DNA from 3 places in the Paraburkholderia phytofirmans OLGA172 genome. Region 2 is predicted to be linked to each of the others. Evidence: riboswitches for the same ligand, from Rfam matches in the RefSeq annotation. Region 2 holds a riboswitch; each other region holds the start of a gene.

Region 1 (3,270 bases), 1.7 Mb from region 2:
ATTCTCTTATTTTTCATAGTCATCCTTATTGGTTGTACTTGTTTGAATCCCAAGCACCCTATAAGGAGCATTCCACACCGGCTATCCGACAATTCCTAAAATTGCATTTCTCTTATTCCCGTGCAACGTTGCCCTCAGCCAACCTACGCAACAGCCCGTCAGTCGTCAACTGCGTCGCAGTGAAAAACCCAGAACGCCAGGCGCAGGATATCCGTACGTAAAAGTGATTGGGCGCTGCTACTTAAATCAGGGCCGACTGGAAGGGAAGAGACGGGCCGCGTAGCACGCCGCCCGAAAGGGAGATGGGTAGCGCAAGTAAGCGCTACGAAACTAGTCGCGGTACAAAGTGTGATTTCAAAGAATCAGACCTGTGAAGAACGGCCTGGAACTTCACTGGCCAGCCGTCCACACGGCTGTCACAAAGTTATCCCCAGTTTTTGTTCGCAAGCCTGTGGATAACATTCTGGCAAACGCGCCAAGTACTTGATGTATTTGGCTTCTCTTGCGTTGCACGTCGGCACGGCCGCTTTCGCGGCCGTGCCTTTTGCGTTAAAAACCAAGCGGCCCCGCCGCGGCCCTCTCGGCCGCGCCTCTCACATCAACGGTAAGCGGACTTCGCCGCGCCGCGGGTCGCGGGAGCCAGCAGTTTGCTCCGCTCAACCATGGCGCCGAACAGCAGCCCAATGGTCGTCCACATGATCACCTGCATCCCGATCGCCGCGACGCGGAACTTCCACAACAGCACCGCCGGGAAGGCCGCCGGCACTTCGTTGATCGCCGGCATCGACAGTTGCACGGCAGCAATGATCACGACAAACACCACACCGGCGACGATCGAGCCATTCCACGCGCCCAGCTTCAGCGCCGCGCGGCGCCGCACCTTCAGCGAGAACACCATCGCGGCCAGCGAGATTGCAATCATCAGGAAGAACAAACCGGTGCGCACCCCGATCGTCTCGGGGTTGCCCACCGAGGGGGGATTCGCCGGATATTTGATGTTCGGAACGATCACCAGCGCGATAAACGCGCCAAGCGCCAACCATGCGGACAACGCGCGCGCACTCAATGCGCCGACGCGGCCGTACGCAAACGCGAACACCAGCGAGAACAGCCCACCGAACGCCGCGCCATACGTCACCACGCCCGTCAGTAATCCCAGACCCGCTTGCGTGCCGCGGCTCACCAGTTCGGGTTCAGGCGCTTCGCCTTTGGCGGCGTCGGCCTTTTCCTCAAAGGAAATCGCCTGGTCGACCTGCGGCTCGCCCACCAATCTGGCGAAGCCGAACGTGAGCAATCCCGCGGCGATGCCTGCAAGCATCCCGCGTACCAACAATTTACCCACCATGGTCGACTCCGTTAGTGGCAGGGAAAGCCGAGCAGATGGCGGCCGTCGTGCACGAATTCATGCACATACATGCCAGGCACCAGGGACGTGGCACCTTCTTCCGCACCAACGAAATAAATCGCGAGCAACAGTAGCAAGCCGCCGAACACGACCCAAGGCAGCAGTTCACGCAGCGGAATCGGCGTGGGTTGTGCGACAGGCTGTGTCGCGGGATCGAAAACAGCGTTGGTCATATTGGACATCTCCTGGGGGTAACGCGCCCCGATAGTCGATTGAAAAGGGATGCTGCGAAGCTCAGGTCTGGCTTTCGGCTCGTGAATGCCGATTACAGTGGCGCGACCGCGCCGGGCTCTCACCGGCTTCCGTGCTTCGCAGTGACGCTATTCTACGCGCTAAACTTTGCCTCCCGGCAAGGCAAAGCATAGTCGCAGGGTCCGTCTTTAGTCTGGCCTTTATGGAAATCAACTGAATGGACATACGGCTGTTACTGATCGGCCACGCGTCGACTGCGGCGATGCGCACGGGCTGCTTTCCCGCCGACGATCCGCTCGACGCACGCGGCCTCGCCGAAGCAGGCGTCGCGTGTGCGCGTCTGTCGATTCCGGACGACGCGGCGGTTTTCGTCAGCCCTGCCGTCTGCGCGCGTGATACGGCGTCGGCCTTGGGCCTCGCTGCAACGGTCCACGAGGGACTGGCGGATATGAACTACGGTCGATGGCATGGACGCCGCCTTGCCGATCTCGCCGTCGAAGCGCCGCAAGACCTCGCCGCATGGACGCACGATCCCGACGTTGCCGCGCATGGCGGCGAGTCGTTCGGTCAACTCGTGAAACGGGTAGGACAGTGGCTCGATGCGCTGGACGATGCGTTGAGCAACGGGGTGTCTCGCGCAACGGACAGTGCATCAAGCGATGGAACGACCGGGGCAAAAAACCGTGCGTCAAGTGCAAAAACGAGCGGTGTACCGCGCAATATGCAAAACGTGGTCGCCATCACGCACGCGCCAGTGATCAAAGCCGCAATCGTTTATGCGCTCAGGGCGTCGCCGGACATGTTTTCGCGCATCGAAATCGCGCCGCTCTCGATGATCGAATTGCGCCGCTCGCGACGCGGCTGGACATGGTGGCCGGCGGCGTCACATTAACGAACTACGCGAATCCGTTGCCGAGCACCGACGCAAACATCGCGCACCGCACCATCGCCGGGCTCAAACCGGTCGATACCCTTGTGGTAGATGCCGCACCGTCACGCCGTATTCGAAGCCAATGTTGTCACATTGCGGCCGCAGGCTGTTGCCGAGTACGTCTTCACAACAATCCCAATTCAATAGTTTGCTAACGAATATTTTAGAAATACAATATCGGCCATGTCGAATCTCGATGCCTTGCGCCGCACCGTCAGCAGCACGCTGGTCGTCGCTGCCAGAAAATGGCGGCGCACGAGCCATGGCGTGCTCGCGGCATTTAACGTTTCCGAAGCGTGCGCTACGCCGCTACTGACCGCCAGCCGGCTCGGCGAAGCAGTGCGGCAGGTCACGCTGGCCGATCACATCGGCATTGAAGGGCCCTCGCTCGTGCGGCTGCTCGATCAACTGTGCGCGGCCGGCCTGATGCGCCGCGACGAAGATCCGGAAGACCGGCGCGCCAAGACCGTGGCGCTCACCGACGAAGGCCGCGCCGTCACCGCGAAAATGGAAGAAGAACTCAATACGTTGCGGGCGCAAGCTTTGAAAGGCATCTCGCGCAGCGATCTCGAAGCGACCTTGCGGGTGCTGGCCGCTTTCACGACCGACGCAGCGGCGCCGCACAACGCCGGGGATCCCGAGTAAGGGTTTATGGTCTATCCGTCCATCCGCGACTGGCTGTTCTCCGTCAAGACGTTTGCCGCGGCGATGATCGCGCTCTACATCGGTCTCTCGCTCGAGT
Region 2 (3,270 bases):
CCCACCGCACCCGCCTCACGCACCGCGCCAGAACTCACAGCATCCCGCGCCAAAGCCAGCGATGCCACTCCGCCGATCACCACGATCGCCGGCGAGCCGAGTCCGGCGCGCGCGACCGCGTCCGCGAACTCGCCGAGTTGCGAGAGCGCATGCCGTTGCTCGGGGCGCGTGGCCGATTCGATCGCCGCGCACGGCGTATCTGCGCTCATGCCGGCCGCGAGTAACGCGCCGGCGATATCGTTCAGCCGCCGCATGCCCATGTAAATCACCAGCGTCATCCGCGTGGCGACAAGCGCGCCCCAGTCCGGCTCGCTGCTGCCGGCGCCGTGCCCGGTGACGAACACCACGCCTTGCGCGTAATCCCGATGCGTCACCGGAATACCAATTGCCGCGGGCGCCGCGATCCCGGCCGTGATGCCGTTGATCACCTCCACGCTGATGCCCGCTGCGTGCAGCGCCTGCTGTTCTTCGCCACCACGGCCGAACACGAACGGATCGCCGCCTTTCAAACGCGCGACGCTGCGTCCGGCCCGCACGTGTTCGAGCATCTGCGCGACGATGCCGGCCTGCGGCGTCGACGGATGCCCGCCACGTTTGCCGACGTACACGACCAGCGCGTCGGCGCGTGCGAACTGCAGCACGTCGGGGTTCACCAGATCGTCGACCAGCACCACATCGGCTTGCGCCAGGGCGCGAGTCGCCTTGAGCGTCATCAGTTCGACATCGCCGGGGCCGGCGCCGATCAGCCAGGCGCGGGTCATCGCGGCATGCATGGCGCGCGCCATGTCGTGACTAGCGGGAGCGGGTGAGGCTTGATGCGGCCGGAGGCGGCGGAAATCGAGGTCATGCGGTGCTACAGATTACGCGCGACGAACAACGCTGCTCGCTGCGTTTCCCTCAGGAAAACGCTAGCGGCTGCGCCACGTCGTGCTTTAGCGCCTTCACATCCGTCCCTCGCGGATTCCGGCGGCCGGCAGCGTGACGTTCACTGCCTCCGCGTCTGGCCGGTATCCGGGCTGACGGCCTCATGCGTTTTGCCTTCCCGTCCGGATTCGTCAGACAGTGGCATCAAAAACGCATGCGCGATGCGAGAGCACCGCAGGTCGCTTACCGTTGCGGGGACAGCACAGGTTAAGCGCAGCGAGCGCGGCCTGTTTCCCGTTTAACTGCACATGCGAACGCATATGCGGGCACCAAACGCGCGCATACGATAGCACACGGCAGGCCGCGCCGGCACTGCGCAAAAGCCCTGCCGCGGCCGGCGTTTCCTTGACGGCACAGGGCTCTCGGCCTAAACTCGCACGCACTTTGGTGCTCGTGTGCGCGCTCGTGCGCATGCAGTTAAACGGGAAACAGGGTGCCCGCCTGCAATGGATCGGGTCAACCTGTGCTGCCCCCGCAACGGTAAGCGAAAAGCGGTGCGTTCTCCAGCGCCGCGGAGCCGGCTTCGATGTCCACGCGCAAGGCCGCGTCGGCATATAACCACTGGGCGAGAAACCACTCGTCCGGGAAGGGGAAGCGGCGCTTTCGCCAGCCCGGATACCGGCCAGACCAGGAAGAACGACCACCGCGGGGATGCGGCGGTGCGTTCAGGACTTCATTCCCGTTTTCTGTTTTTCGGTTGCCTCGGCAACGCCGTTGTTCGTCCCCGTGCTTTGTTATTGTGGTTGCCTGCAGGGCATGAACCCGCTCGCATGACCTATGCAGACAAAACGCGAAGGCGCGTCGGCGTGCTCGTGCAACTCCTACGGATAGACCTCACGATGCAAACTCAAATGCGCAAGATCCCCGTCACCATCGTCACGGGCTTTCTCGGCAGCGGCAAGACCACGCTGCTGCGGCACATTCTTCAGCACGCGGGCGGCAAGCGCATCGCGGTGATCGTCAACGAGTTCGGCGAACTCGGCATCGACGGGGAAATCCTCAAGGGTTGCGGCATCGGTTGCGATGAAGACGGTGTCGAAACCGAAGGGCAACTGTATGAACTCGCGAACGGCTGCCTGTGCTGCACCGTGCAGGAAGAATTTTTCCCGGTGATGGAAAAGCTGGTGGAGCGCCGCGAGCAGATCGATCACGTGCTGATCGAAACCTCCGGTCTTGCATTGCCGAAGCCGCTGGTGCAGGCGTTCAACTGGCCGCAGATCAAGAATAGCTTTACTGTCGACGCGGTCGTCACCGTGGTAGATGGCCCGGCTGCAGCGAGCGGCCAGTTCGCCGACAACCCGGTCGCCGTGGATGCGCAACGCAAGGCCGATCCGAATCTCGACCACGAATCGCCGCTGCACGAATTGTTCGAAGACCAATTGTCGGCAGCCGATCTGGTGATTCTGAACAAAACCGATTTGCTCGACGAAGCGCGTCAAGCTTCTGTCGAAGCCGTCATTCGCGAAGAAATTCCGCCGCAAGTGAAGATCGTGCGTGCGCAAATGGGCCAGCTCGACCTGCATACGTTGCTGGGTCTCGAAGCGGCCTCGGAAGAAACGATCCACTTGCGCCACGATCACCATGGTTCGGCTGACGACGCCGATCACCACCACGATGAATTCGATTCGGTGGTGGTGCACGCGAATGTTTCGTCGCGCGAGGCCGTGATCGCAGCATTGCAAGGGCTCGTCGAAACGAACACGATTTACCGCGTGAAAGGGTTCGCGGCATTGCCGGGCGCGGCGATGCGTCTGGTGATCCAGGGCGTGGGCCGCCGTTTCGATAGTTACTTCGACCGGCGCTGGCAAGCGGGTGAAGCAGGCGAAGGCCAGCAAAGCCGCTTCGTGCTGATCGGCGAAGACCTCGACCAGGCCGCGCTGCAACAGGCATTCGACGCCGCCTTGGGCGCCGTGGCGAGCGCCCAGCCGCAACAGGCGTAACCGGTCATGCATCTGCTGCGCACCACGCCGGGCGGTTTTGTCGACGATACGCAAGGTGTGATCCGTATCGACCAGCAGCCCGCCGATATCGTGGTGCTCAGCTCCGCCGACACCACGCTGTCGCTGCTCGCGAGCGTGTTTCCGCGCCTGGGCGACGGTTTTCCGAGCGTGCGGCTCGCGAACGTCACGTATTTGCGGCAGCCGGCTTCGGTGGATTTCTATGTCGAAGACGTGCTGCAGCATGCGCGTGTCGTCGTGGTCGATCACCTTGGCGGCGAAGCGTACTGGCCGTACGGGATCGAACAGGTGGTCGCGCTCGCTGAGCGCAAGCAGCAGACGCTCGCGATGTTCTCCGGCGATCTGCAGGAGGACCCGAATCTGCTCGCGCGCAGCACCGCCGACGCCG
Region 3 (3,270 bases), 390 kb from region 2:
TCAAGTGCGCAATAGGCTGCGCGGGGTCGCAGGCGAGGCCCAGCGCGTTCATTTCAGCGAGCACGGCGGGCGCGGCATTGGCAGCGATATCGGGCAGTAACACGCTTTGCCAGGGCGTCATGCGCAGCGTGCCGTTGCCGCGCTGTTGTGAGAGCGTGGCAAGGCCGCGCAAGGTGGCGGCGTCGAGGCGTCCGAGCGGCGGTTGGCCGCCTACGTGCAGCATTCCCACGACTCGCTGAGCGTGCGCACCGAGCCGCAGCGCGGCATCGGCAGGCGTGGCGCGTCGCCAGTTTGCGAGCGACGTGTCGCGTGACAGTGGGAAATCGACGTACTTTTGAGCGTGCTGCAATACGGCGTCGACGGAATGCGCGGCAAGCAGATGACGCATGCGCGTGGCGTCGGTGGTGGCCAGATCGAGGAACGTATTCAGCAGCGCGCGGACAAGACCCGCGACTTGCGCGGGCAGCACGGCGCCGAGGGCGCCCGCGCTATCCGTGCGAGGGCGCTCTGTGGCGTCACGCGAGTCGGCGTATTCGGCATGCTGGAACGCATCGGTACCCGCATCAGCGTCAGCGTCAGCTTCAGCGTCAACATCCGCGTTCGCCACAGCAGGCGGACAACCCGTCAAACCAAACACGAATCGCACCCCGTCTTCAACTTGCGTCGCTGCCAGCCAGATATCATGCGGATGATCGAGCCTCGCAAGGCGCTCGCCACCATCGAGCAGAAGCGCGAATTTGGGTGATAGCGCCGCGAAACGCGCTTCGGTTTGCAGCAATGCAAGCAGTTCGACGCAGAGCGGCCTCGTATCGAACAGCGCAAATGGATCGCGGCCAGCAGTCGGGCTCAGCATCACATTGCGCACATCGTCCGCAGCGGCCGCCCGAATCGGCCCTAGCCCCGCGTCGACCAGCGCCGCGCTCAACGCCGCTTCATGACCGCTGCGCACGCCGCGCACTTGCAGATTCGCGCGATTGGTCAGCTCGACGACACCGGCCGCATGCTGCGTGCTCGCCTCGGCAATCGCCAAGGCCTGCCCGGCGCTCAGCTCCCCGCCGGGCAATTTGATCCGGCAGATTCCACCATCGCGCGCGGCGACGATGCGCAGCAGCCCTGGACACGCCGAGGGCCGCAGCGCGAGGGCCGCGTCGGGCAAAGCAGTGGAGGAGGGCGGAGCTTGATTCAAGACGGACACCGGGTTTAGCGTCGCGCGACGGCCCGAGCGCCGCCCGGTCGGGCATTGCTGCGGCATCGGTACACCCCGCCCGATGTAGGCTGGCACGAACAGTCTGGCCGGCAGGTCTCCTGGCTGGCAGGTCATGGTCCGCCGCGGCCTTCCCGGTCTAACCAGTGGCACGGAGCGCAGGCGGACTCGCTGCATACAGTTGCGGGGGCAGCCACAGCGACACTGTGTTCCCTCTTCGGCCCCGAAGGGCACCGGCGGCTGTATTATGCCTTTTTTCGAACAGCACAACGAGGCTGGACGCTTTGATCGGCGTGGCACAGCGCATTATTTGAAGATACAGAACGAGGATGGATGCATGCCGGCGTGGCTGACCGTGGTGGGCATAGGCGATGACGGCTTCGCCGGCTTGGGGAGGCCCGCGCGGCGTGCTTTGCTGGAGGCGTCGGTGGTTTATGGCGGCGAACGTCATCTGGCGATGCTGCCCGCGCGCCTCGCCGCGCGCCGGGCGGCATGGCCGAGGCCGTTCGATCTCGCGCCTTTGCTGGCGGAGCGTACCGGGTCCGTGTGCGTGCTGGCGAGCGGGGACCCGATGCTGTTCGGCGTCGGCGCGACGCTGGCGCGGCAGTTGCCGGCAGGTGAGTTGCGGGTGCTGCCTGCGCCGTCGTCGTTGTCGCTGGCGGCCGCGCGGCTTGGCTGGCCGTTGCAGGATGTCGCCACGGTTTCGCTGGTGGGAAGGCCGTTGCCGACGCTGAACGCTCATCTGCACGACGGCGCGCGCGTCTTCGTGCTGAGCGCCGACGGGCGCACGCCCGCCGCGCTGGCCGAACTGCTGCATGCGCGCGGTTTCGGCGCGACCCGGATGACCGTGCTGGAGCACTTGGGCGGCGCTCGGGAGCGGTGTATGGATGGCCGCGCGGATCAGTGGTCCGCGGGTGACGTGGCGGCGCTGAACCTGATTGCGCTCGAATGCCGGGCAACGGAGGGCGCCCCGCGTTTGCCGTTGACCGCCGGCTTGCCCGACGACGCCTTTCGCCACGACGGTCAGTTGACCAAACGCGACGTCCGCGCGATCACGCTGGCGCGGCTCGCGCCGACGCCCGGCGAATTGCTCTGGGATGTGGGCGCGGGCAGCGGATCGATCGGCATCGAATGGATGCGCGCGCACCCGACTTGCCGCGCGATCGCGATCGAAGGGCACGCGGAGCGGCAGCGCTTCATCGAACACAATCGCGATGCATTGGGCGTGCCGGGTCTGCAGTTGGTGGCTGGCCGCGCGCCCGATGCGCTGGCAGGATTGGCTGTGCCGGATGCGGTGTTCATCGGCGGCGGCGTGACGGCGCCGGGCGTGCTCGATGCCTGCTGGGCGCGTCTGCGTGACGGCGGGAGGCTGGTCGCCAATGCGGTCACTTTGCAAGGCGAGGCGACGCTCGCGGCGTGGCGGGAGCAGCATGGCGGCACGCTGACCCGGATCGCGCTTGCCGAGGCCCAGCCGCTTGGCGGCTTCGATACCTGGCGCCAGGCGCTGCCGATTACACTGCTGGATGTCACCAAGCCGGCTGACGGCGCCAGCGGCACGTCCAGTGCGAGCAACACGAACGGCGCGCACGCCACAAGCAGCACGAATGGCACGAATGGCGCCAGTGACATCAATGCCGCTAATGGCACCTCAGCCGCCTCACCGCAACCCTAATGCGCGAAGAAACGCCCGAACAACCCGCGCCGCTGCGTAGCGGCTACACGACCGGCAGCTGCGCCACCGCGACGTCGCTCGCGGCCGCGCGTCTGCTGCTCGCGGGTATCGTCAGCGAGGTCGCGGAGATCGTATTGCCGAAGGGCCAGCACGTGCCGCTGCCGCTGGTGTTCTGCCGCCTGTGCGCCGACGGCGCCGAAGCGGGCACGGTGAAAGACGCAGGCGACGACCCCGACGTGACGCACGGCGCGATCGTATTCGCCCGCGTGCGCCTGCGTGCCGAACCAGGGGTGATATTCCGCGCGGGACCCGGCGTTGGCACCGTGACGCGCGCCGGCCTCACGCTGGCGGTCGGCGAACCGGCGATCAATCCGGTACCGCGCAAGATGATGAC

Evidence for each region. Region 2 has a riboswitch for cobalamin ahead of cobW (cobalamin biosynthesis protein CobW). Riboswitches for the same ligand answer to the same signal wherever they lie in the genome.
Region 1: it holds a riboswitch for cobalamin, as region 2 does, so the genes downstream of both, AYM40_RS33325 (CbtB domain-containing protein) here and cobW (cobalamin biosynthesis protein CobW) in region 2, are expected to answer to the same signal.
Region 3: it holds a riboswitch for cobalamin, as region 2 does, so the genes downstream of both, AYM40_RS27200 (oxidoreductase) here and cobW (cobalamin biosynthesis protein CobW) in region 2, are expected to answer to the same signal.

What each region holds. Positions count from the first base shown of each region.
Region 1 covers NZ_CP014579.1:2,994,756-2,998,025, forward strand. The annotation lists gene AYM40_RS42995 (DUF6531 domain-containing protein) at 1-17, opposite strand, end outside; gene AYM40_RS33320 (CbtA family protein) at 599-1,345, opposite strand; gene AYM40_RS33325 (CbtB domain-containing protein) at 1,357-1,578, opposite strand; cobalamin riboswitch at 1,621-1,760, opposite strand; gene AYM40_RS33330 (histidine phosphatase family protein) at 1,815-2,489, shown strand; gene AYM40_RS33335 (MarR family winged helix-turn-helix transcriptional regulator) at 2,712-3,173, shown strand; gene AYM40_RS33340 (FUSC family protein) at 3,180-3,270, shown strand, end outside.
Region 2 covers NZ_CP014579.1:1,201,252-1,204,521, forward strand. The annotation lists gene cobA (uroporphyrinogen-III C-methyltransferase) at 1-761, opposite strand, end outside; cobalamin riboswitch at 985-1,213, opposite strand; cobalamin riboswitch at 1,293-1,566, shown strand; gene cobW (cobalamin biosynthesis protein CobW) at 1,764-2,864, shown strand; gene cobN (cobaltochelatase subunit CobN) at 2,871-3,270, shown strand, end outside.
Region 3 covers NZ_CP014579.1:1,595,895-1,599,164, reverse strand. The annotation lists gene AYM40_RS27200 (oxidoreductase) at 1-1,195, opposite strand, end outside; cobalamin riboswitch at 1,278-1,457, opposite strand; gene AYM40_RS27195 (bifunctional cobalt-precorrin-7 (C(5))-methyltransferase/cobalt-precorrin-6B (C(15))-methyltransferase) at 1,542-2,876, shown strand; gene AYM40_RS27190 (cobalt-precorrin-5B (C(1))-methyltransferase) at 2,876-3,270, shown strand, end outside.